3 regions of the Erythrobacter sp. R86502 genome follow, and region 3 is predicted to be linked to each of the others. Evidence: predicted binding sites of a transcription regulator. Region 3 holds the regulator's gene; each other region holds the start of a gene.

Region 1 (7,843 bases), 750 kb from region 3:
GCCTGCTGGAGGTGCGCGGCGTGGGGCTGGCGACGCTGCCCTTGGCAGACGCGGCGCCTGTTGCGCTGATCCTGACCCTTGGCGGCACGCGGCCCGAAAGGCTGCCTGAAGACCCCCTCCCCACCCGGACGATGTGCGGAATTGCCGTGCCAGTGCTGACTTTCGATCCCGGCACAATCGCACCCGCGCAGCGCGCCGAATGGGCTTTGCAGCTGCACGGCCTGCCATGCAAAGCGGCTTCCCTTTACCGGCCAGACGCGCCAGATGGAGCGCCATGAACACGGCCGAACCTTCGCCTTCCCGCCGCCAGTTGCTGCTTGTCACAGGCCTTGCAGGCGCAGGCAAATCGACAACGCTTGCGGTCCTGGAAGATCTGGGCTGGGAGACGATCGACAATTTCCCGGTGCGAATGCTCAAAAGCCTCGTCGCGGCGCCCGATGATGCGCGCGGCCCGCTCGCCATCGGATTCGATTCGCGCACCCGCGGTTTCGTGCCGGCCGACATCATCGCGCTGGTCAAAGACCTTGCCGCACGGCCCGATATTGCGCTGACCTTCCTGTTTCTCGACTGCGCCGGGGGCGAACTGGAACGCCGCTTCAATGAAACCCGCCGCCGCCATCCCATGGCTGACGGGCGGCCGGTGATGGAAGGTATAGCCGCTGAACGCGAATTGCTGGAACCGCTACGCCGCTGGGCCGAGGTGATGATCGACACCACGGCGATGACCAGCAACGACTTGCAAACCCGCATCCGCGAATTGTTTGCACCCGTCAGCACCGATGCCGCGCTGACCCTTACCCTGTCCAGCTTCGGCTTTGCACGGGGCATGCCTCCGCTTGCCGATCTGGTGTTCGACATGCGCTTTCTGGACAATCCGCATTGGGTCGCAGACTTGCGCGAACAGACCGGGCAGGATCGAGCGGTCGGCGACCATATCCGCAGCGATCCCGCCTTTGCCGAGGCGTTTGACCGAATCCGCGACCTGCTGTTGATGCTGCTGCCGCGCTATGCCGCGCAGGGAAAACCCTATGTGCATGTCGCGTTTGGTTGTACCGGGGGGAGACACCGTTCGGTCTTCACGGCCGAACAGATGGCTGGGGCCTTGCGCGCCGCGGGGTTTTCGCCCACTGTTCGGCACCGCAATCTGGGCTCGCGTGCAGCCGATACCATTGAACGGGATCGACGCTAGACCGGAACGTCGGCAAATTGGCGGCTCAGTGCAAGGCGCATTGCCCCGCATGGTAGAAACGCTTAAGGCAAGCCCCCGGCGGGCAGTTAACGGATCACTATTCACACATGATCGGCTTGATCCTGGTAACCCATGGCCGCCTCGCGGACCAGTTTGTCGAGGCAATGGAACATGTGGTCGGCCCGCAGGACGGGATCGTCACGGTCTGCATCGGGCCGAATGATGACATGGAACAGCGCCGCGCGGATATTGCCGACGCAATTGCCGCAGTCGACAGCGGCGCAGGTGTCATCATTCTTACCGATCTGTTCGGCGGCACCCCGTCGAACCTTGCAATTTCACTGCTGGATGCGGGCCACGTCGAGGTGATCGCCGGGATCAATCTGCCGATGCTGATCCGGCTTGCCGGGGCACGCAAGGCCATGGATGTGACCGCGGCGGTGCATGCCGCACAGACCGCCGGGCGCAATTACATCACCATCGCCAGCGAATTGCTGGGGGCAGACAACGCCCCGCCAGCGCGGGCCAAAGCGTAGGAGCGTTCCGCTTTGGGGGAAGCACGCCAAACCGTAACCATCGTCAATCGCCGTGGGCTGCACGCGCGGGCAAGCGCAAAGTTCGTCGGTGCCGTCGCCGCATTGCCCGATGGCACCGCGGTCACTGTCAGCAAAGCGCCGCACAGCGCAGCAGGCGGTTCGATTCTGGGATTGATGATGCTCGGCGCGGCCAAGGGCGACACGGTCGAGGTCCAGGTCGCAGGCGAAAATGCGCAGGCCGTGCTTGATGATCTGATCGCGCTGATCGCGGATGGTTTCGGAGAGGATTGACGCCAGCGGCCCAAACCGTCAGCGACCCTGTCATGCGCAAGCACATCACCGGCTTTTCAAACCCCACCGTCAAGTACCTGCGCAGCTTGCGGGACAAGAAGCATCGCAAACGCGCAGGCCAGTTTCTGGTCGAAGGCTTGCGGCTGCTTGAAGATGCGCGCACGTCGGGCCGGGTTCCGCAAACGCTGGTGATGGCTGAACACCGGGCGCCGCACGATCTTCTGGCGCGTCTGGAGAACGATGTGCTGGCGGCGGGCGGCGAAGTGATCGTGACCGCGCCGGATATTCTTGCCAAGATTACCGGCAAGGACAATCCGCAAAGCGTGGCCGGGGTTTTCGATGAATGGGACACCGCGCTTACCGCGCTTGACCGTTCGGCAGCGCCAATCTGGTTGGCAGCGCAGGCTCTGCGCGATCCGGGCAATCTGGGCACCATGCTGCGCACTGCCGATGCTGTGGGGGCTGGTGGATTGATCCTGATCGATGATTGCGCCGATCCCTTCAGTGCCGAAGCCGTGCGTGCCAGCATGGGCGCGGTCTTCACCGTGGCTGTGGCGCAGGCGCGGTGGGAAGAGTTTCTGCCATGGCTGCGCGCAGGCGATGGTCAGCTTGTCGCAGCCTCGCTGCGCGATGCAGTGCCCTATCGCGGCGCGCCCTATGCGGCGCCGTGCTTCATCCTGGTCGGGAACGAATTGCAGGGTCTGCCGGCAGATTACGAAACCGCGTGCGATCTGCGTGTCACCATGCCGATGCGCGGCCGCGCCGATTCGCTGAACGCAGCCGTGGCAGGCGCTGTGCTCGCCTACGTAGTGCTCGCAAGCCTCGAAGGCTAGCTATTCGGCGGCATCGCGGGCGGTTTCCAGCGCGGGATATTCGGCATCCACCGCATCACCATCGGCGGCATTGTACCGCGGGGCCGATTCTACCAGCGCGACTGCATCGATTTCGCGCTTGCCGATCTCAACGCCCTTTTCGGCAAGCCTGCGCCCGGACGACAATACATTGCGTTCAAAACTGCCGACGAACTTGTTGTAGTTGTTGACTGCGCTTTCCAGACCGCCGCCGACACGCTTGAGATGTTCGGCTGCAGTGGCAAGGCGATCATACAATTCAGCGCCCATCCGCCCAATTTCGGCCGCTTCGGACGCCATCTTGTCCTGCCGCCATACCTGCGCAACGGTGCGGGCGATGGCAACAAGATTGGTAGGCGTTGCCAGCAGCACCTTGTTGCGGAAGGCAAAGTCCCACAGTTCAGGATCATGTTCGAGCGCAGCGGCGACAAAATGTTCGCCCGGCACAAACATCACGACATAGTCTGGCGCATCGTCGAACTGGCTCTGGTAGCCTTTGGAACCCAGCGTCTGCACATGCCCGCGCATAGATTTGGCGTGCAGATCCAGATGGCGCTTGCGCTCACCTTCGTCGTCCGCTTCGAATGCGGCCTGATAGGCGTTCAGGGAAACCTTGGCGTCAATAACCAGCTTCTTTTGCCCTGGCACATTCACGATCGCATCGGGACGCAGCCGGCCTTCATCGGTGTCCATCGATTGTTCGAGGTGAAAATCGGTGTGTTCGGCCAGACCGCATTGTTCCAGCACGTTCTGCAACGCGCGCTCTCCCCAGCGCCCGCGTGCCTTGGGCGCGTTGGTCAGCGAATTGCCGAGCCGCCGCGCTTCCTTGCGAATTTCCTCCTGCCCTTCGCGCATTGACTGGATCACACCGGTCAGCTGGCCAAAGGCGTCCGTCCGCTTGGCTTCGAGTTCGGCGACCTGCCGTTCGTAGCTGGCCAAGCGTTCGCCCACGGGGGACAACAGCGCCTTCAGCTTTGCTTCGCCCGTTTCTTCGGACTGGCGGAACCGCGCCTCTGCCCGTTCCAGAAACGCGCTTTGCGCCCGTTCCAGCACGCGGCTTCCCGCGTTTTCAAACTCCTTGCGCAAGGATTCCTGCGCCGCGAGCAGCCCTGCCTTCTGTTCGGCAAAGGCCTTTTCACGTTCGATAGTCGCGCTTTCCAAAGATGCGAGTTGCTGCGCCAGATTGGCCCGGTCAGCCTGCGACGCATCAAGCCGGGTCAGCAGCCCATCGGCCTGGCCTGCGCGTTCTTTCAGCGCGGCCACTTCGATCCGCGCCTCGCCCAATTCGGCTACGGCGCGTTTGAAGTCCGCATCCTGTTGCCCTGCGGCCCGATCCGCGTCGGCCAGACGGGCGCGCAGGTCATCAAGCGGGCGTGAAGCAAGGAACCACCCCGCAAACATGCCCCCCAGAAGACCCGCGATCAACAATGCAACAGCAAGAAAAGTTTCACTCATGACCGGAACATAGGCTGAACATGGATAGGAGCCAAGCCCCCGTTTTCCACAAATATCGGAACAATGGCCAATGGCTCCGGTTCAGTCAGGCAGAAGGAGAAATTGCCATGTCGATCAAGAAAATGATTCAGGAACATCCTGACGTCGGGGCCGATTTCAACGAGGCGCTGGCCGAAGCTGTTCGGCACGCGATGTATTGCGCGGCAATCTGCAACAGCTGCGCCGATGCATGTTCGGCCGAAGACGGTGATATGCGCGCCTGCATTCGGCTGTGCATGGACTGCGCGGATATTTGCACCGCAACCTACCGGGTCGCAGCCCGCCGGACTGCTGGCAATGTAGCCGTGATCGAAGCGCAACTGCGCGCCTGCATCACTGCATGCGAACAGTGCATCGATGAATGTGCCAAGCACGACAACGACCACTGCCGCCGCTGTGCGCAGATGTGCCGGGAATGTACCGATGATTGCCTGAAGGCGCTCAACCAGATGTCGCAAGCGGCCTGAGCCGTATACTAGCGCCGCCTGCCCCGTTGCGGGCGGCGCTTTCGCTTAAGCGGCCTGGCGGATTTTCTTTAGCTTCTTCAAAGCCATCGCCTTTTTCAGGCGCGATAAGTGGTCGATGAACAAAACGCCTTCGAGGTGATCCATCTCGTGCTGAAGGCAGGTTGCCATCAGCCCATCAAGCGCCTCTTCATGCGTGTTTCCGTCAAGATCCTGATACTGCACCCGGCACGTGGCAGGGCGATCAACATCGGCATAAATTTCCGGAACCGACAGGCAGCCTTCCTGATAGGTCGAAAGCTCGTCCGCCGGATCGAGGATCACGGGGTTGATGAACACCCGCGGTTCCTTTTTGGTCGCGGGGTGCGTGTGCTTGTGCCCGTCATGCGAGCATTCCACCGGCGGCGCGTCAGGATCGTCGGGTTGCAGATCAATCACCAGCACCCGCTTGGGCACGCCGACCTGAATCGCGGCGAGGCCGATGCCGGGGGCATCGTACATCGTCTCGAACATGTCTTCGACGAGGGTGCGCAGATCGTCGTTGAACTCGTGCGGTTCGACCGGGGTCGAGATGGTTTTCAGCCGGGGGTCCGGCACTTCAAGGATTTCGCGGATAGTCATAGTCGCGCTATCTAGGCGAGCATGGTGCAGATTTCAACGCGCCGCGTGCTATCCGATCGGCCGGCGCGCCCGCAGCGCCTGTGCAAGAGTGCCTTCATCCAGATAATCCAGCTCTCCGCCCACGGGCAGGCCGTGCGCAAGCTGCGTGACGCGCAGCGAAAACGCGTCAAGCCGTTCTGCGATGTAATGCGCGGTGGTCTGCCCTTCGAGCGTTGCGTTCATGGCCAGCACGACTTCATCGATCCCGCCTGCTTCAACACGCGCAAGTAGACTGGCGATGTTGAGGTCGTCAGGCGCGATGCCGTCCAGCGCGGACAGCCTGCCCCCCAGCACATGATACCGCCCCGGAAACAACCGCGCACGGTCCAGCGCCCAGACATCGGACACTTCCTCCACCACGCACAGGCTGCTCGCATCGCGGCGCGGATCGGAACAGATCGCACAGGGATCGCGGGTGTCGACATTGCGGCAGATCTGGCATTCCACCAACGTTTCGGCGACACCCGCCAAGGCTTCGAGCAATGCGGGCAGCGCGCTTTCGCGGTGTTTGACCAGCCACAACACGGCCCGCCGCGCCGAACGCGGCCCCAGACCCGGCAAGCGGGCCAGCGCCGAACTCAGCGCCTCGATCTCTTGCGATGCCATGGGGGGCAAGATAGGGGCTGCGCTTCGCTTAACAAAGGCTGCGGGCAAAGCTTATGCGCATCATCTTCATGGGGACGCCCGATTTCGCGGTTCCGGCTTTGCGCGCGCTTTACGAAGCGAGGCACGACATTGCGTGCGTTTACACCCAGCCGCCGCGTCCAGCTGGCCGGGGCAAGCGTCTGATGCCCTCCCCCGTGCAGGCGGAGGCGGAGCGGTTGGGGCTGCCCGTACGGTCGCCGGTGTCGCTCAAAAACGCTGATGCTCAAGCAGAGTTCGCCGCGCTTGGGGCAGATGTGGCGGTGGTGGCAGCTTACGGTCTGCTCCTGCCTCAGGCGGTGCTGGATGCGCCCGCGCACGGCTGTCTCAATATCCACGCCTCGCTGCTGCCGCGCTGGCGCGGGGCCGCGCCAATCCACCGCGCAGTGATGGCAGGCGACGCCGAAACGGGCGTCACCATCATGCAGATGGAAGCGGGACTCGATACCGGGCCGATGCTCCACAAGGTGACAGTGCCTGTCGCCCACAAGACCACGGGCGAACTGTTTGGCGAATTGAGCGCGGTCGGCGCGGCTGCGATGGTAGAGGTGCTGGCCGATCTTCCTGCCTTCCCCCCGCAGGTGCAGGATGACAGCGATGCGATCTACGCGCCCAAGATCGACAAGGTCGAAGCCAAAATCGATTGGGCGCAAGACGCCGCCACGGTCGAGCGGCTCGTACGCGGTCTCGCCCCCTTCCCCGGCGCGTGGTTCGAATTGGAGGGTGAGCGGGTGAAGCTGCTGCTTGCTGAAACCGTGGGCGGCGAAGGCGCGCCCGGAACGGTGATAGACAATGATCTGACCATTGCCTGCGCGTCCGGCGCCATTCGGCCCTTGCGGCTTCAGCGTGCGGGCAAGCCCGTGCTGGATCGCGCCGATTTCCTGCGCGGACGCGCCGTTGCAGCGGGAACCTGCCTGTCTTGACCCGTTTTGCTCTCACCCTTGAATTCGACGGCACACCGTTCTTCGGGCTGCAACGTCAGTCGCACGGGCCAAGCGTGCAGCAATCGATCGAGGACGCGCTGCATCGGATCATGAGGGAACGTGCCACATTGCACAGCGCCGGACGCACCGACGCCGGGGTGCACGCGATTGCCATGCGCAGCCACGTCGACATTGCAAAGCCGTTCGATCCGTTCCGCCTGATGGCCGCCATCAACGCGCAGGTGCGGCCCGATCCGGTGGCTGTGACGCAGTGCGACATCGTGCCCGATGATTGGCATGCGCGGTTTTCCTGCACGGCACGGCGGTATCTCTATCGCATCGCAAACCGCCGGGCACCGCTGACATTGCAGCGCAACCGGGCATGGCACGTGGCCCAGCCGCTTGACGCCGAGGCCATGCACCGTGCGGCGCAGGCGCTGGTGGGGCGGCACGATTTCACCACCTTCCGTTCGGTGCATTGTCAGGCGGCCGATCCGGTCAAGTCGCTCGATCGGCTCGATGTCGAACAGGTGGGCGATGAAATCCACATTCACGCCGCCGCCCGCAGTTTTCTGCACCATCAGGTGCGCTCGATGGTAGGATGCCTCAAACTGGTGGGCGCAGGCACCTGGCCCGAAGCCCGGATGGCCGAAGCCCTTGCCGCGCAGGACCGCAACGCTTTGGGGCTTAACGCGCCCCCCCATGGCCTCTACTTCGTTGAGGCAATCTACCCGCAATCGTGAGAGGAACCTTCAACATGACAACCACCGGAAAACAGCTGTTCACCACCCTT
Region 2 (7,843 bases), 200 kb from region 3:
CCTTCGTTCAGACCGAACAGGGCAATCGGAAGCGGATTTTCACCAGCGGTGAACACGATCGGAAAGTCACGTTGAGCGTCAACGAATTCGTCCGATGTCAACGGGATCGCATGGGTTGCTGCAAGGTAGGCAGCACTGTCAAGCGAACCGGCTTTCCAGTCGGCATGATCGCGGCTGTTGAGCGGCAGGAGGTCATTGTAGAACAACGGAAGTTGCGGTTGCGGCGCGCTGGCCATGACGTCGTCTCCGAAAAACGGTGATGGAAAATCCCCTCGACGGAACATGGTGCCACCGCCGAAAGCGCCGCCCTTAAGGCAGTGCTGCGGTGCGTGCAAGCGGCGCTGGTCAGCGCTTTGCCCCGGCGGGCAGCAGTTTCCCCGGATTCAGCAGATCAGCAGGATCAAGCGCTGCTTTCACCCGGGCCATCAATGCCAGTGACACCGGATCGTGAAGCCGCATCAGTTCGGCTACCTTCATCTGCCCGATGCCGTGTTCGGCGCTGATCGATCCGCCCCATTGCGCGACCAGATCATACACCCGTGCGCTTACCACCTTACCGTGTGTGTTTTCCCACTCGCCGCGCACGGCATGCGCGGGGGCCAGCACGTGAAAGTGGACATTCCCATCACCCAGATGCCCGAAGGCGACCGCACGGGTGCCGGGAAATTCCGCTTCGATCGCGGGAGACGCCGCAAGGATGAATTCGGGCATCTTGTCCACTGGTACCGAAATATCATGCTGCATCGCCGGGCCAAGTGCCCGCTCGGCAGCTGAAATGCCGTCGCGCAACGCCCAGAAAGCGTCGGCCTGCGTTTCATTGGCGGCGATGACGGCATCAATGACCAGCCCCTGCTCCATCGCTGCGCCAAGGCTCGTTTCCAGCATGGCGTTCAGCCCGGAAGAATCGGTGGTGGCAGAAGCGCATTCGATAAGCGCGTTCCAGGCGTGACGATCCGCCAAGGGAGCGCGTGCCGATGGCTGGTGCGCAAGCACCGATTCGAGACAGTGCGCAGGTACGACCTCAAAGCCTTCCAGTGATTCGCCCAGCGCCCGCTCCATCTGCCGCAGCAAGGTTCGGGCTTCAATGATCCCGTTGAGGCCCACCCACGCGGTCGCACGCCCAATCGGCGCGGGAAGCAGGCGCAGGCAAGCGGCGGTAACAATGCCGAGCGTCCCCTCCGACCCGATGAACAGCTGTTTGAGATCGAAGCCGCGATTGTCCTTTTTCAAGGGCGTCATCAAATCAACCAGCTCGCCCGATGCCAGCACCGCCTCAAGACCGAGAACCTGCGCACGCATTGTGCCGTGGCGCAAAACCTGCGTGCCCCCGGCGTTGGTGGCGATCAAGCCTCCAATCGTGGCCGACCCCTTGCCTCCCAGCGTGAGCGGAAAACGCAAGCGCGCTGCCTCGGCTGCTTCGTGAAGGGTTTGAAGCACCACACCCGCTTCACAAACCGCCTGACCGCTCGCCGCATCGATGCTGCGAATTTGATCCAAGCGGCGCAGCGAAAGCAACAGGGCTGTCCCGCTCGCATCGGGGGTTGCTCCGCCTGCCATACCGCTGTTCCCACCCTGGGGGACGATCGCGATGCCATGCGCAGCGCACAGTGTGACCAACGCGGCAACCTGCGCGCTGGATGCCGGTGATGCCAGCGCCAGCGCCCGGCCAGTGTATCGCCCGCGCCAGTCGGTCAGCCATGAGTCCATCTTGTCAGGATCGGTCGTGAAGCCCTTGTCGCCCAGAAGGTTACGGGCGTTCAAGAGAAAGCGGGCAACCGCTTCATCGCGGCTTGAGGGCAGGGGGGGCTCTGTCATTGTGTCCCCCATGCCACAGTCGGCGCCCATTTCGCCACAGCTTTTGCAGGCCATTGCGTCCCAGTTAAGGCATGGTTCAATCGCCGGTGCTAGTGACGGGGTTCAGTATGCGCGGCGCTTATCGGTCGCAAAGGAGAATCTTTCCCGATCATGGACAGCCTCTTGGCCTTTGCGGCGCCTTTGACGCTGTTGGTGCCTGTGTTGGCGAGCACGGGTGACGGTCAGAACAGGGATGCCCGGTCCGCGCCCCGATGCAGCATGGCCGACGTTGCCGAAAGCCCCGTGACTGCCGCGCCAATCAATCCGCTTTCCGCTATGCGTCAATCGTCGATCAGCCGTCAGGTTCGAATTGAACAACGCGTGGTGGTGCGCATCGCGCCGCAATCGGCGGTTACGCGGCGCAGCCTGTTGGCCGACGTGCCACAGCGCGCGGTTGCTCCCCGTTTCGAGGAACGGGACAAGGAAAAATGCGTCCCGCTTGATGGCATCGCTGGCGTGCAGACAGGCAGCGGCAATCGTCTGGTGCTTTACCTGCGGGACCGTCGGATGATTTCGGTCAGCTTGGAAAAATCGTGTCGCGCCCGTGACTTTTATTCAGGCTTCTATGTCGAGAAGAACAAGGACGGGCGTTTGTGCGTGGATCGCGACAAGCTGCAATCGCGCACCGGCGCGCGCTGCGAAGTCGACACCATGCGTCAACTTGTCCAGGTTGAAAGTTGATCAAACTTGCTGTCAGGTGCGATTTCTTGACTTTTGTAGTCATTTGAAGGAAAGGCCGGGCAGCCCGATGCCGCGCTTGTCGCACGCCGGGTTTTAATCCCGGCAGTAACCCTGCCCGCAATTCTCGGACACAACACACCGCATGACTTTTGCCGATCTCGGCCTTTCACCCGAATTGCTCAAAGCCGTCGAAGACGCGGGCTATTCAACGCCCACCGCGATTCAGGCGCAGGCCATTCCGACCGTCTTGATGATGCGCGACCTGATCGGCATTGCCCAGACCGGCACTGGCAAAACTGCAAGCTTCGTGCTGCCGATGATCGACGTGATGGCCTCGGGCCGCCGCAGGGCGCTGATGCCGCGGTCGCTCATTCTCGAACCTACCCGCGAACTTGCCGCACAGGTCGCCGAGAACTTCGAGAAGTACGGCAAGAACCACGATCTGAAAATGGCGCTGCTGATCGGCGGCGTGCAGATGGGTGACCAGCTCAAAGCCTTGTCCGACGGGGTCGACGTGCTGATTGCCACACCGGGCCGGCTGATGGACCTGTTCGAACGCGGCAAGATCATGCTCAACGGCTGCGAATTGCTGGTGATCGACGAGGCTGACCGGATGCTCGACATGGGCTTCATCCCCGACATCGAATTCATCTGTTCCAAATTGCCTGAAACGCGCCAGACGATGCTGTTTTCGGCCACCATGCCCCCGCCGATCGAAAAACTGTCCAAGAAATTCCTGACCAATCCCAAGCGGATCGAAGTTAGCCGTGCGGCTTCTACCAATTCCGACATCACCGCTTTCAAGGTGCCGGTGAAATCGCGGGCGAAGAAAGACACGCTGCGCTGGTTTCTTGAAAATGATTTGGTGGAAACCGCGATCATCTTTGCCAACCGCAAGACAACCGTGCGCGAACTCAATCAGAGCCTGAACCGCCTCGGCTTCAAGTCTTCCGAAATCCACGGCGACATGGACCAGTCGAGCCGGATCAAGGAACTGGACCGCTTTAAGGCGGGCGAGGTCAATATTCTGGTTGCATCGGATGTTGCGGCGCGCGGACTGGACATCAAGGGTGTGAGCCACGTGTTCAATTACGACACGCCCTGGCACCCCGATGATTACGTCCACCGCATCGGCCGCACGGGCCGCGCTGGCGCCAAGGGCCGGGCCTTCACCTTCGTTTCCGAAGAAGACGCCGAAGCGATCAGCAACGTCGAAAAGTTAACGGGCAGCGCCATCAACGTTTTCGGCAAGGACGATGTTCGGGTCGATCTCAGCGAGATGATGGCCAAGGCTGACGCTGAGAAAGCGGATGAGCCGGAAAAGGAAGAACGCGAAGAGCGTGCCGAGCGCAAGCCGCGCCGCGCTCGCACCGACGCCGCGTCGCGTGAAGAGGCGGCACCCGCAGAAGCACAGAAAACGCGTCCGCGCCGCGAAAAATCCGGTTCCCGCCCTGATCGCGTGGCCACAGGCGACGAACGCAAACCTCGTCGCCGCCATGACGAGGATGACGCGCCTGTTCCTGCGGGCGAATGGAACGGGCCCCGTCCGAATTTCCTCGATGTGGGGTTTGGCCGGTAGCTTCGCGGCTGACCGTGGGGGTGGCTACCCCACCACGGTCACGAAACTGTCCAGCACGCGCTTTTCGCCCAATTCTTCGAACATGATCGTAAGCTTGTTGCCTTCCTGATCGATGACGCAGCCGGTTCCGAACTTGGCATGTGTCACCATCGCGCCGATCGTCACATCGCTGCGGGCAGGCGCGGCAAAACTTGCGGCCGATCGGGTGTTTTCGCGCACGCGCACAGGCTTCGTGTCATAACCTGACGCAATCGCACGCTGCCACCCGGGGCCGCGCTGCTGTGCGCGTTCCGGACGATCGCGGGCAACATGCGCGAACGGATCATCCTGCTCGCTCCAATTGGCACGCCACAGCGAAGCGCCGCCGGTCAACGTGGTTTCCTGTTCGATATGCTCTTCCGGCAAATCCTCGATAAAGCGCGAGGGGATCGAGCTCGTCCATTGCCCATAGATCCGGCGGTTTGCTGCATGCAAAATCGTGCAGTGCCGCCTTGCCCGGGTAATGGCTACATAGGCAAGCCGGCGTTCCTCTTCGAGACTGGCAAGCCCGCCTTCGTCGATCGCGCGTTGCGACGGGAACACGCCTTCTTCCCACCCCACGCAAAAGACATTGTCGAACTCAAGACCCTTGGCAGCGTGGATTGTCATGATCGTTACCGTTTCTTCGGCATCCGATCGGTCATTGTCCATCACAAGGCTGACGTGTTCAAGGAAGTGACCAAGACTGTCGTAATCTTCCATCGCACGCGCAAGTTCGGTCAGGTTTTCGGCGCGGCCTGCGCTTTCGGGTGACCGGTCGTTGGACAGCATCGCGTTGTAGCCCGATTCTTCCAGAACCAGCCGCAGCAAATCTGACGGCGTCATCGTGTCGGCAAGACCACGCCAATGCAGAAATTGCTGCATCAGTCCGCCGATGGTGTTTGCCGTCCGCTTGGGCAGTTCATCGCTATCCGCCAATTGCAGCGCAGCCGCTGCCAGCGGCAGGCCCGTCCGGCGGGCGTGGCTGTGCATCTGCTCCAGCGCCTTGGCGCCAAGCCCGCGCTTGGGCTGGTTGTGGATGCGTTCAAACGCCAGATCGTCCTGCGGCTGCGCAATCAGACGAAGATAGGCCAGCGCATCGCGAATTTCGGCGCGTTCGTAAAAGCGAAAGCCGCCAATGATGCGGTAATTGATCCCGATCTGGATGAAGCGGTCTTCAAATTCACGCGTCTGGTATTGTGCCCGAACCAGAATAGCGACCTGGTTAAGCGGCGCGCCTTCTCGTTCAAGCCGTTCGATGGTTTCGCCCACCCGGCGCGCTTCTTCGGGCGCGTCCCAGACCCCGATCACCTTGACCTTGTCGCCGCCGTTGACCTCGGTCCACAACGTCTTGTCATGCCGCTGAGAATTGGCGCGGATCAGCCCGGACGCCGCCCCAAGGATATGCGGGGTCGACCGATAATTCTGTTCAAGCCGGATGACCGCGGCACCCGGAAAATCCTTTTCAAATCGCAGGATATTGGCGACTTCTGCACCGCGCCATGAATAGATCGACTGATCGTCGTCGCCGACCACGCAGATGTTCTTGTGTTCCTGCGCAAGCAGCCGCAGCCACAGGTACTGGACGGCGTTCGTGTCCTGATATTCGTCCACCATGATATAGCGGAAGCGGCGCTGGTAATCGGACAGGATGTCGCGGTGCTGTTTCAGGATGTTCAGCATATGCAGCATCAGATCGCCGAAATCGCAGGCGTTCAGCGCCTTCAATCGTTCCTGATAACGTGCATAAAGCTGCGCGCCCTTGCCATTGGCGTAAGCTTCGTTTTCGGCGGCATCGAGATCGGCCGGGTTCAGTCCGCGATTTTTCCAGCGGTCGATCAGGCCTGACAATTGCCGGGCAGGCCAACGCTTTTCATCAAGTTCCGCTTCGGTGATAAGCGCCTTTAGTAACCGTAGCTGATCGTCGGTGTCGATGATGGTGTAATTGGCTTGCAACCCCACCAGTTCGGCGTGGCGTCGCAGCATCTTTGCGCAGATCGAGTGAAATGTGCCCAGCCATGGCAACCCTTCAGCCTGCGGGCCGAGATGATGGGCCACCCGTTCACGCATTTCGCGTGCGGCCTTGTTGGTGAAGGTGACGCAAAGGATCTGCGATGGATAGGCGCGGCCCGTTGCGACCAGATGCGCCAGCCGCGATGTGAGCGCAGCGGTTTTGCCAGTGCCCGCGCCTGCCAGCATCAGCACCGGCCCTTCTGTCGTGAGGACCGCGGCGCGCTGAGGAGGGTTCAGACGCGCGGCATAGGCGGGCACCGCTGCAGCGCCGGAATCGCGTGCGGGAAGGGGGGTGGGCATATTGTCACTCATGATATCGTGCGAACAGGTAGGGAACAATTGCCGAAGGGGCAAGCGAACAGAGGCGGGAATGGTCAATTGATCAGCCAACCCGAAATTCGGCCTGCCGCTTTTCAGCCACAATTGGCGATGGATGGTGGCCCGGACAGGCTGCCTGCCCCGGCGTTGGGATTGTGTCTGACCCGCGCAGCCCCATACTTGAAATGGTCCGGTCAGCAGGGAAGCCATCGGCTGGACATGCTTTTTGCGTTCGTCATGTCTGGGTCAAAAGAATTGGAGAAACCCATGCATAAATATCTGAATACGTTCGGCCTCTCTGCTATCGCTTTGGCATTTGCGACGGCACCGGCATTGGCAAGTGCGCAGGATCAGGCAATGCCAGCGCCGCCGCCAGCAGCTGCGCCCGGAACCGATACGGCCCCGGCTGATGCGGCTTCCATGCCGGCAATGAACGGAACAGCCGCGCCAACCACGACCGAAGCCCCGGCTCCGATGCCTACCACGGCACCGCTACCAGCACCGACCGCCGATCAAATGGCGTCGATGGAGGCCTGGCCGCAAGATCAGCAAGCAGCCTACGATATGTGGGCACCTGAAACGCAGAACTATTTCTGGTCGCTGTCGCAAGATCGTCAGGATATCTTCTGGCGTCTGACTGATGACGACAAGGCTGCACTGACACGCCTGACCGAAGCCCAGCGCGAATCCGCCTGGTTTCAGATCAAGACCAAGCTTGAACAGATGGGCGCTTAATCCGCGCCTGCCCCAATCGCCGGGTCGGCATCGGGCGCCGCCAGCTTCAACAGGCTGAGCTTGCCCTTTCCGACCCGGCGTTCGGCTTCGAGGGCCAGTCCCTTGACGCTGAAATCTTCCTTGAAGCTGGTTTCCACCGCGATCCAGGTTTCCGGCCCGATCCACCCCAGGCGCATCAAGCGATCCAGCGACACTTCGCCAGCGCCCGAGTTATACGGTGGGTCAGCGAGGATAAGGTCGAGCGGGCGCTGCGCCGCCCGCAGTTGCATCACCGACCCCGTCTCAACCCGCGACCGTGTGAGCGCATCAAGCGCCGCGATATTGCCGCGGATGACATCGACCGCAGCGCGATCCTGTTCAACAAACAGGCAATGCGCTGCCCCGCGTGACAATGCTTCCAGCCCCAGCGCGCCCGAACCGGCAAACAGATCGGCGACCTGCAATCCTTCAAAATCACCAAGCCGGCTTGTCAGCATGGCGAAAAGCGTCTCGCGCGCACGATCAGCGGTGGGACGCGTGCTTTCGCCCTTGGGCGCGGCCAGCTTCCGTCCGCGCCAGTCGCCTGCAATAATCCTCATTTGCGAGGCCCGCGCGGCGGCGCTGATGGCGTATTGCCGCGTGTCGATGGCGGACGCTTGCGCGACC
Region 3 (7,843 bases):
GAACGTTGGATTGCAATGGCGAAATGACACGATGAACAAGCTTGAAGAAATCTGCGCTGCCAAGCGTGACGTTGTGACTGCTCGCAAACAGGCGATCAGCGAATCGCAACTCTATCTTGCGGCACGCACGCAGTCCGTACCCCGAGGCTTTGAAGCCGCTTTGCGCACGCAAGCACAGCACGGATATGCGCTAATCGCAGAGATCAAAAAGTCCAGTCCATCGAAGGGTCTCATTCGCCCGGATTTTCGGCCGGCAGAGCATGCAGCAGCCTATTCAGCCGGCGGCGCGACCTGTCTTTCGGTGCTTACTGATGCACCGTATTTTCAGGGGCATGAGGATTATCTGATTGCCGCCCGCGCCGCTTGTACAATTCCCGTGCTGCGCAAGGATTTCATGGTCGACCCTTGGCAATGCCTAGAAGCGCGGGCTATCGGCGCCGACGCCATCCTGATCATCGTCGCCGCGCTTGAAAACGGCCTGATGGCTGAAATCGAAGCGGCAGCAATTGACTTGGGCATGGACGTCCTTGTTGAAGTTCATGATGAAATCGAGATGCAACGGGCGGCGAAGCATCTTAAATCGCGCCTGATTGGAGTAAACAACCGCGACCTCAAAACCTTCATGACCAGTCTCGATGTCACCGAACGTCTCGCCCCCCTTGCGCCGGATGGAACCTTGCTAGTTGGCGAAAGCGGGATCAGCACCCACGCTGACATCGCCCGATTAGAAAGGGTCGGTGTGCGGACGTTTCTTGTCGGCGAAAGTCTGATGCGGGCCGATGACATAATGAATGCCACCAGATTGCTTCTCGGGACCGAAAACGCGGAATGACCTGGCTGACCCATCTGGATGATCACGGGGCCGCTCGCATGGTTGATGTGAGCGGGAAGCCAGAAACGCTGCGAAGCGCCTTGGCCTCCGGTCGTATCACAATGTCCGCCCAAGTGCTTGAAGCCGTGCGGGCAGGCAATGCTCCCAAGGGGGACGTTCTTGGCGCAGCGCGTATAGCGGGTATCATGGCAGCGAAGCGCACGGGTGACCTTATTCCGATGTGTCATCCTCTGTCACTTGAGGCAGTCACAGTGGAATTTGATTTTGAAACAGACTGTATCAAGGTTACGGCCTGTGCATCTTTAACAGGCCGCACTGGCGTGGAAATGGAGGCGATGACTGCTGTTTCGGTTGCCCTTCTCACAATTTACGACATGGCAAAGGCCTTGGACAAGGGCATGGTGATCGGTGACGTTCGCCTGATTTCCAAATCCGGAGGGAAATCGGGCGACTGGGTCGCTTCCCTTTGAAAGCCCCCCTAAGCCTCGAAGAAGCTCAAACCAAGCTTTTGGCTCTTAGCCCGGCATTCTCGACTGAATGTGTCCCGACCGAGACTTCTCTTGGCCGTGTTGTGTCGGAGACAGTCATTGCACTGCGCACACAGCCATCAGCCGATTTGTCGGCAATGGATGGTTATGCACTTTCGGCCGGTCAGGGCCCTTGGTCGCTGGTTGGTGAAAGCCGGGCCGGTGCGCCGTTCACTGGTGCGCTCCGCAACGATCAATGTGTCCGGATTTCAACGGGCGCGATCGTACCGGATGGCGCGATCAGTGTCCTCCTTCAGGAAGACGCGGTCCGCGTTGATGATAGTGTGTCCGCCCGTCAGGCGCCGGCCCCCGGACGGCATATCCGGCCGTGCGGTTTTGATTTTCGCAGCGGAGATGTGCTCTTCACGCGCGGCGCCCGGATGACAGCGGGGCGCATCGCGCTTGCTTTAACTGCGGGCCATTCGCAGATTCCGGTCACACATAAGCCACGCGTGACTGTGATCGATAGCGGCGATGAGTTGACCTTAGACCCTGCAACGTGCCTTCCGCATCAAGTTCCTGCCAGCAATAGTGCGATGATCGCCGCGATGCTTGCGCCGTTGGGCTGTGACGTTACGCGCATTGGTCCCGTGCCCGATAACCAATCGGCGCTGGGTGCGGCATTTGCTCAATCAGCTGATGCCGATGTTGTGATAATCTCTGGGGGTGCATCGGTCGGAGATCATGATCTTGTGCAACCGTCTCTGTTGGCCGCAGGTGCGCAAGTCGCCTTCTGGAAAGTCGCGATCAAGCCGGGTAAACCGTTACTCGTCGCTAGCCGGCAGGGAGGACGGGGACGACAGGTGGTGCTCGGCCTACCTGGCAATCCGGTTTCCAGCTTCGTCACGGCCTTCCTTTTTGCGCTACCCCTGATCAAAGCGATCCAGGGCGATCCGGCTCCCTTTCCTAAAACCGAAGTGGCATTCACCGGCGAAGACCTGCCCGCCACAGGTTCCCGGCGCGAATTCCTTCGGGGTGTCCGTGAAGGCAATACCGTGCGCTTGGCCGGTTCTCAAGATTCCAGCGCGTTGTCCGCCTTGGCTCAAGCCAATTGTTTGATTAACCGTGCCGCGTTTGCCCCGGCTTTGCAAAGTGGTGAGCCAGTTATGGTATTTAATCTCCAAAATGGCTGAAACCCCGGACCGAAGCCTACCTTCAGCTTGACAGTGAATTTAAGGTTGCCTAATTGTTCCTTGTTCGTTCACCTTAAAGGCGGACGCAGCGTGCATGCAATGCACATGGCAGTATCACCTGCCAGTGCCTCTTGGAGCACATGTGGGACTGGCGTCCGGTCTCTGACCAGGCGTGAATGCGACCAAGGGAGATTTGATCCATGCTGACAGCCAAACAGCACGAGTTGATCCGTTTTATTCAGCAAAGGCTGGAAGAAACAGGGATTTCGCCAAGTTTCGAAGAAATGAAAGAAGCGCTCGATCTGAAAAGCAAATCGGGCGTCCACCGTCTGATTTCTGCTTTAGAAGAACGCGGCTTTCTTAGGCGGTTGCCCAATCGGGCGCGCGCGCTCGAAGTGATCCGTCAACCGGAAAATTCGGCGCCCTCCCGCACGCCGTCGGCGTTGGCTGACAATGTCGTACCAATGGTTCCGCCCGCACCAAGAGTGGCAGAGGCTGTTGCTTCAAATGATGTGATTGAGCTGCCTTTGCATGGACGTATCGCCGCCGGCGCGCCCATTGAAGCGTTTGAAGAGCATTCAACACTTCCGGTGCCAGCGGCCTTGCTGGGTCCAGGAGAGCATTATGCTCTTGAAGTGTCCGGCGATTCAATGGTTGAAGCTGGTATTTTTGATGGTGACTTTGCGCTTGTTCGTCGCACCAATACAGCTCGAAATGGCGAAATAGTGGTGGCGCTGGTTCGCGGTGAAGAAGCGACGCTCAAATATCTGCATCGCGAAAGCGGGCAGGTTCGACTTGATCCCGCAAACCCCACCTATGATCCGCAGTTTTATCGGCCAGACGAAGTCGAGGTGCAAGGCAAGCTTGCTGGTCTTCTGAGGCGCTATCACTAAATGATCGCGGCTTTAGCGCGGTACAACCGAAACCCGTAGTCCTGCAGATGTGTGGTATCCTCCGCTGAATTCGAGGCCGCTCGGCAGGATAGTCCGGGCGGCCTCTGTCGTGTGAACCTATCTTTGCCTTTTACGTAAACTTGCGCGCGATGGTTTTAGCTTGGTGGCAATTTGGTATTCTTTGAATTTGCGATCTTTCAAATCAGACGGGATCCTCCACCAGCCATGATCGCCCTGACTTTGGGCCACCGTAGTGATGTATTTTTGGGCAAGGTTTATCGACAATCCGCCGCTCATCCTAAGGTAGCGTTTGTCGGCTTTGAGCCAACGCGGACGACATGATCGCGGTAGATATCGTTCGGACACCACAACGTCCGCCCTTGCACATGCTGCCGCCAGAGCGCGCTCTTCAACTTGGCTTCGGCCTCGCCCTAACAGCAGCACCCAGTCTCTCGCGCCCCTGTTGATTATGACGGTGCAGAAGGCTGAAGAGCACTCGGCCCCATTCCATTTGGCAAGCGGTATCGGTTTTGCCGAAACGCCCGCTAGCTCCATCAGGTTATCGCGGGTGTAGGTGGAACGGCCGTCTCGCAAGGAAAGCAGATGCCTCGATCCGTCGCTACCATTTACCGTGATGCCCACATGCTTGCCGTCACCTGCGATCAAAAGGTCGGGTATCGGCGTCATCGCGGTCATCACGATGGCAAGCGCGACGGGCATGATGCCTGCGATCCTGACCTTTCCTTGCCACAAGGCCAACCATAGGCCTCCTAAGGCAAACATCCCTACAGTGTAGCCGCTGATCTGCGGAATCAACGTAACTGCGCCGTTCAGCGCCGCTGTGAAATGAGCAATCGCGAGCAACAGATCAAGCGAACGCGCGGCCAACCACCAGGCTGGCGCGCCAAGACCGAGCATATCGAGAAGCAATCCCACGGCAATCATTGGCATGGAAACGAAGGTAACCAAAGGGATGGCAATGACATTTGCTAAGGCGCCGTACATTCCGGCGCGGTGGAAGTGAAACAGCACGATTGGCATTAGGGCCAGTTCGATCACCAGTCCGGTCACAAACAGCATCACTACGCGCCGCGCCGCTTTCATCAGCGAAGGTTCATCCCTGGGGGTAAGAAACGCACGCACTGGCGCGCTGTTGGACAGAGCTATGATGGCAAGAACTGCCGCGAAACTCATCTGAAAACTGGGACCGATTGCGCTTTCCGGCCACAGCATAAGCACAAAGCCTGCTGCGATCGCCACCATTCGGAGCGAAAGCGCCTCTCGGCCAAGCGCAAGCGCACCGAGTACAAGCAGGGCCGCTACGCAGCTGCGCACCGTCGGCACCTCTGCCCCAGTCAGCAGCGTATAACCCACCCCGGCAAGCGCGCCGATCGTGGCCGATGCTACGGGCAGTCGCATACGCAGCGCCACAGCGGGCCATAGAGCAAGCAATTTCAACGTTACAAAATAGGCTGCTGCAATCACCGCACTGACATGCAAACCGCTAATCGATAGCAGGTGGGTCAGCCCGGAATCACGCATCGCTAATTCGTCGCTCTCCTTGATGCCTCCCCGATCACCGCTTGCAAAAGCAGCCGCGATGGCGCCCGGCGAACCTTCGACACGGTTGCGGACATGTGAAGAAAGCAGCCGTTGAAGGCTTGCGATATCAGACTGATCGTTCGCGTTCCGAAGCACCTGTAGGGGCCCGACGATTGTTCCAGTGGCTGAAAGTCCCTTGAACCAGGCCGCACGAGCAAAATCATAGCTTCCCGGAAGCATCGGGCTTGCAGGCGGCATAAGCCTTGCCCGAAGCCGAACCACCGCCCCCTCCGACAAACCTTGCGGCACGCCCTGTCCACCAAATGTCGCCATCGGGACATTGACCCTGACCATGCGCGCCGCTCCGTGGTTTGCGGCTTCTTGTGAGAGGCGAACGGCCAAAGTGAGGCGCAAGCGATTGTCGGCAGGTTGATCCTCTCGCGCAAGGATGCGTCCTTCCAACAAAGCGACTTGCGGTGCCGGAATGGGCTCTGCCCCGACAACTGATGAACGGATCCAAATCGCCGCCACTCCAGCGGCAAACACAAGGCTGCAAACCACCACAGCCAAGCGCACATTCACTCTGGTGTCATAGAACGTATGATCAGGATTCCAGATGACCGCTGCGGCAAATGCAGATCCGACAGTCAACGCCAGAACGAGACACCATTGCCACGCATAAGGAAGCACAAACCACGTAACAATCCCGCTCGCGAATATGACGGCCAGCCATGGTGCCCGGTCAAATCCCGCATTATCCAAAAATCGATCTACACTATCTAAGAGACGTGTGCGTCTGCTGGACAAGCCCCGAAGTGTTTGCCAAGGGCCCAGCGTCGGTTTCTCAGCGGCGGCAAAGCCGTCTGCATCGTCCCCCATCGGAATGATCGGCATATCGCGCATCGGCTTGTCCCCCGACCGGCCCGGCACCATAAAAGCTCGCGCCAAGCCGCTCAAAGTGAACAGGAAGTCAAACATAATGGCAAGCGAAAGCAGCACCCCCAATGGACGCGCGCCCGGCGAAGTCGTAACCCGCTTCGCGCCCTCGCCTACCGGGTTCCTGCATATCGGCGGTGCCCGTACCGCGTTGTTCAACTGGCTCTATGCGCGCCATCATGGAGGCAGAACGCTTCTTCGGATTGAAGATACAGACGCAAAACGTTCGACGCAGGCGGCCATTGATGCGATTATCGAGGGGCTGGACTGGCTAGGTCTTGATTATGACGCACCGCCAGTATTTCAGTCCGACCGTGCGGAGCGCCACGCTGAGGTTGCCCGGCAACTTCTGGATGCCGGCCATGCATACAAATGCTTTGCGACCACGGAAGAGCTCGAAGCTATGCGCGAAGCGCAGCGTGCGAACGAGCAACCGATGCGTTATGATGGCCGCTGGCGCGACCGCGACGCCTCCGAAGCGCCCGAAGGATTGCCATTTACAGTACGGTTGAAGACGCCGAGTGATGGTGAGACTACGATCGTCGATCAGGTGCAGGGCGCCGTTACTGTCCGTAATGCGGAAATCGATGATTACATCATTCTGCGCGCTGACGGGACGCCAACTTACATGCTTGCCGTTGTCGTCGACGATCATGATATGGGTGTAACGCATGTCATACGCGGCGATGATCACCTCAACAACGCCTTCCGACAGATACCGATTATCCGTGCAATGAATGAAATCGAGGGGAACTGGCCCGATCCCGTCTATGCGCACATTCCGTTGATCCATGGATCGGACGGGGCGAAACTTTCGAAGCGGCACGGCGCTTTGGGCGTAGAGGCGTATCGTGACGATTTCGGCATATTGCCAGAAGCGCTGTTCAACTACCTGCTGCGACTGGGCTGGGGTTATGGCGATCGCGAAGAAATCACCCGCGGTGAAGCGGTGACCCTTTTCGATTTGGCTGGCGTCGGTAAGAGCCCTTCACGGTTCGACATTAAGAAGCTGGAAAGTCTGAATGGACATTATCTGCGCGAAGCGGATGATGCGCGGTTGTCAGCTTTGGTGGCAGAACGGATCGGAGAGACGGCGGATCAAGCTTTGCTCGCCCAAGCAATGCCGGTATTGAAAGTTCGTGCCAAGAATATCGACGAAATTGTTGAAGGTTCAGCCTTTTTGTTTGCGTCGCGGCCTTTGACGATGACCGACAAAGCCGCGCAGCTACTCGAAGGCAATGCGCGTGAAATCTTGCGCAAGGTTCATGACCGTCTTGCAGGCGAAAACGACTGGACAAGCGAGGCACTCGAAGCCACTACGAAGGCGCTCGCCGAGGAGCAGGGATTGGGACTTGGCAAGTTGGCGCAGCCGATGCGCGCGGCGCTGACCGGGACGACAACGTCTCCCGGTATCTTTGATGTTCTGGTCCTATTGGGACGGGACGAGGCGCTCGCCCGGCTCGAAGCGCAGGCTGCTTAGCAGTCGGCGCAGAGCTTGGGATTGAGACTGGAAATTTGAACAGGAGACAGATCTTGGCAGACAAGACGGCGAAACTCGAAATCGGCGGCAAGTCACTGGAATACAGCGTGCTTGAAGGCAGCACTGGCCCCGACGTGATCGATATCCGCAAACTCTATGCGCAGACCGGGGCCTTTACTTTTGATCCTGGCTTCACCTCGACCGCCAGCTGTGAAAGCGCGCTGACCTACATCGATGGCGATGAAGGTGTCCTTCTGCACCGCGGCTATCCGATCGGGCAGCTGGCTGAAGATTCCAGTTTCATGGAAGTCAGCTATTTGCTCTTGAACGGCGAACTGCCGAGCAAGGACGAGCTGGACGATTTCAGCTACACCATCACGCGTCACACGATGCTGCACGAACAGCTGATGACTTTCTACCGCGGCTTCCGGCGTGATGCGCACCCAATGGCCATCATGTGCGGCGTTGTCGGAGCGTTGTCGGCGTTCTACCACGACAGC

What was found. Region 3 encodes LexA, which represses DNA repair genes until DNA is damaged. Its sites were predicted from a motif close to GTTCCNCNCTTGTTCT; they were not measured.
Region 1: a site for LexA is predicted at 4,327-4,342, ahead of SJY33_RS07810 (DNA recombination protein RmuC). Genes of this name have one in related genera too.
Region 2: a site for LexA is predicted at 6,467-6,482, ahead of SJY33_RS03140 (ATP-dependent helicase). Genes of this name have one in related genera too.

What each region holds. Positions count from the first base shown of each region.
Region 1 covers NZ_JAXHCJ010000001.1:1,606,217-1,614,059, forward strand. The annotation lists gene SJY33_RS07785 (HPr kinase/phosphorylase) at 1-278, shown strand, start outside; gene rapZ (RNase adapter RapZ) at 275-1,189, shown strand; gene SJY33_RS07795 (PTS sugar transporter subunit IIA) at 1,297-1,725, shown strand; gene SJY33_RS07800 (HPr family phosphocarrier protein) at 1,738-2,016, shown strand; gene SJY33_RS07805 (TrmH family RNA methyltransferase) at 2,049-2,849, shown strand; gene SJY33_RS07810 (DNA recombination protein RmuC) at 2,850-4,322, opposite strand; gene SJY33_RS07815 (four-helix bundle copper-binding protein) at 4,430-4,828, shown strand; gene SJY33_RS07820 (peptide deformylase) at 4,874-5,446, opposite strand; gene recR (recombination mediator RecR) at 5,495-6,091, opposite strand; gene fmt (methionyl-tRNA formyltransferase) at 6,145-7,050, shown strand; gene truA (tRNA pseudouridine(38-40) synthase TruA) at 7,047-7,793, shown strand; gene SJY33_RS07840 (zinc-binding dehydrogenase) at 7,808-7,843, shown strand, end outside.
Region 2 covers NZ_JAXHCJ010000001.1:653,076-660,918, forward strand. The annotation lists gene SJY33_RS03120 (SapC family protein) at 1-236, opposite strand, end outside; gene SJY33_RS03125 (FAD-binding oxidoreductase) at 346-1,815, opposite strand; gene SJY33_RS03130 (hypothetical protein) at 1,966-2,535, shown strand; gene SJY33_RS03135 (DEAD/DEAH box helicase) at 2,678-4,114, shown strand; gene SJY33_RS03140 (ATP-dependent helicase) at 4,139-6,457, opposite strand; gene SJY33_RS03145 (hypothetical protein) at 6,731-7,198, shown strand; gene rsmD (16S rRNA (guanine(966)-N(2))-methyltransferase RsmD) at 7,195-7,776, opposite strand; gene SJY33_RS03155 (pseudouridine synthase) at 7,773-7,843, opposite strand, start outside.
Region 3 covers NZ_JAXHCJ010000001.1:852,183-860,025, reverse strand. The annotation lists gene trpD (anthranilate phosphoribosyltransferase) at 1-27, shown strand, start outside; gene trpC (indole-3-glycerol phosphate synthase TrpC) at 32-832, shown strand; gene moaC (cyclic pyranopterin monophosphate synthase MoaC) at 829-1,302, shown strand; gene SJY33_RS04075 (molybdopterin molybdotransferase MoeA) at 1,299-2,492, shown strand; gene lexA (transcriptional repressor LexA) at 2,693-3,385, shown strand; gene SJY33_RS04065 (ComEC/Rec2 family competence protein) at 3,503-5,806, opposite strand; gene gltX (glutamate--tRNA ligase) at 5,907-7,343, shown strand; gene SJY33_RS04055 (citrate synthase) at 7,397-7,843, shown strand, end outside.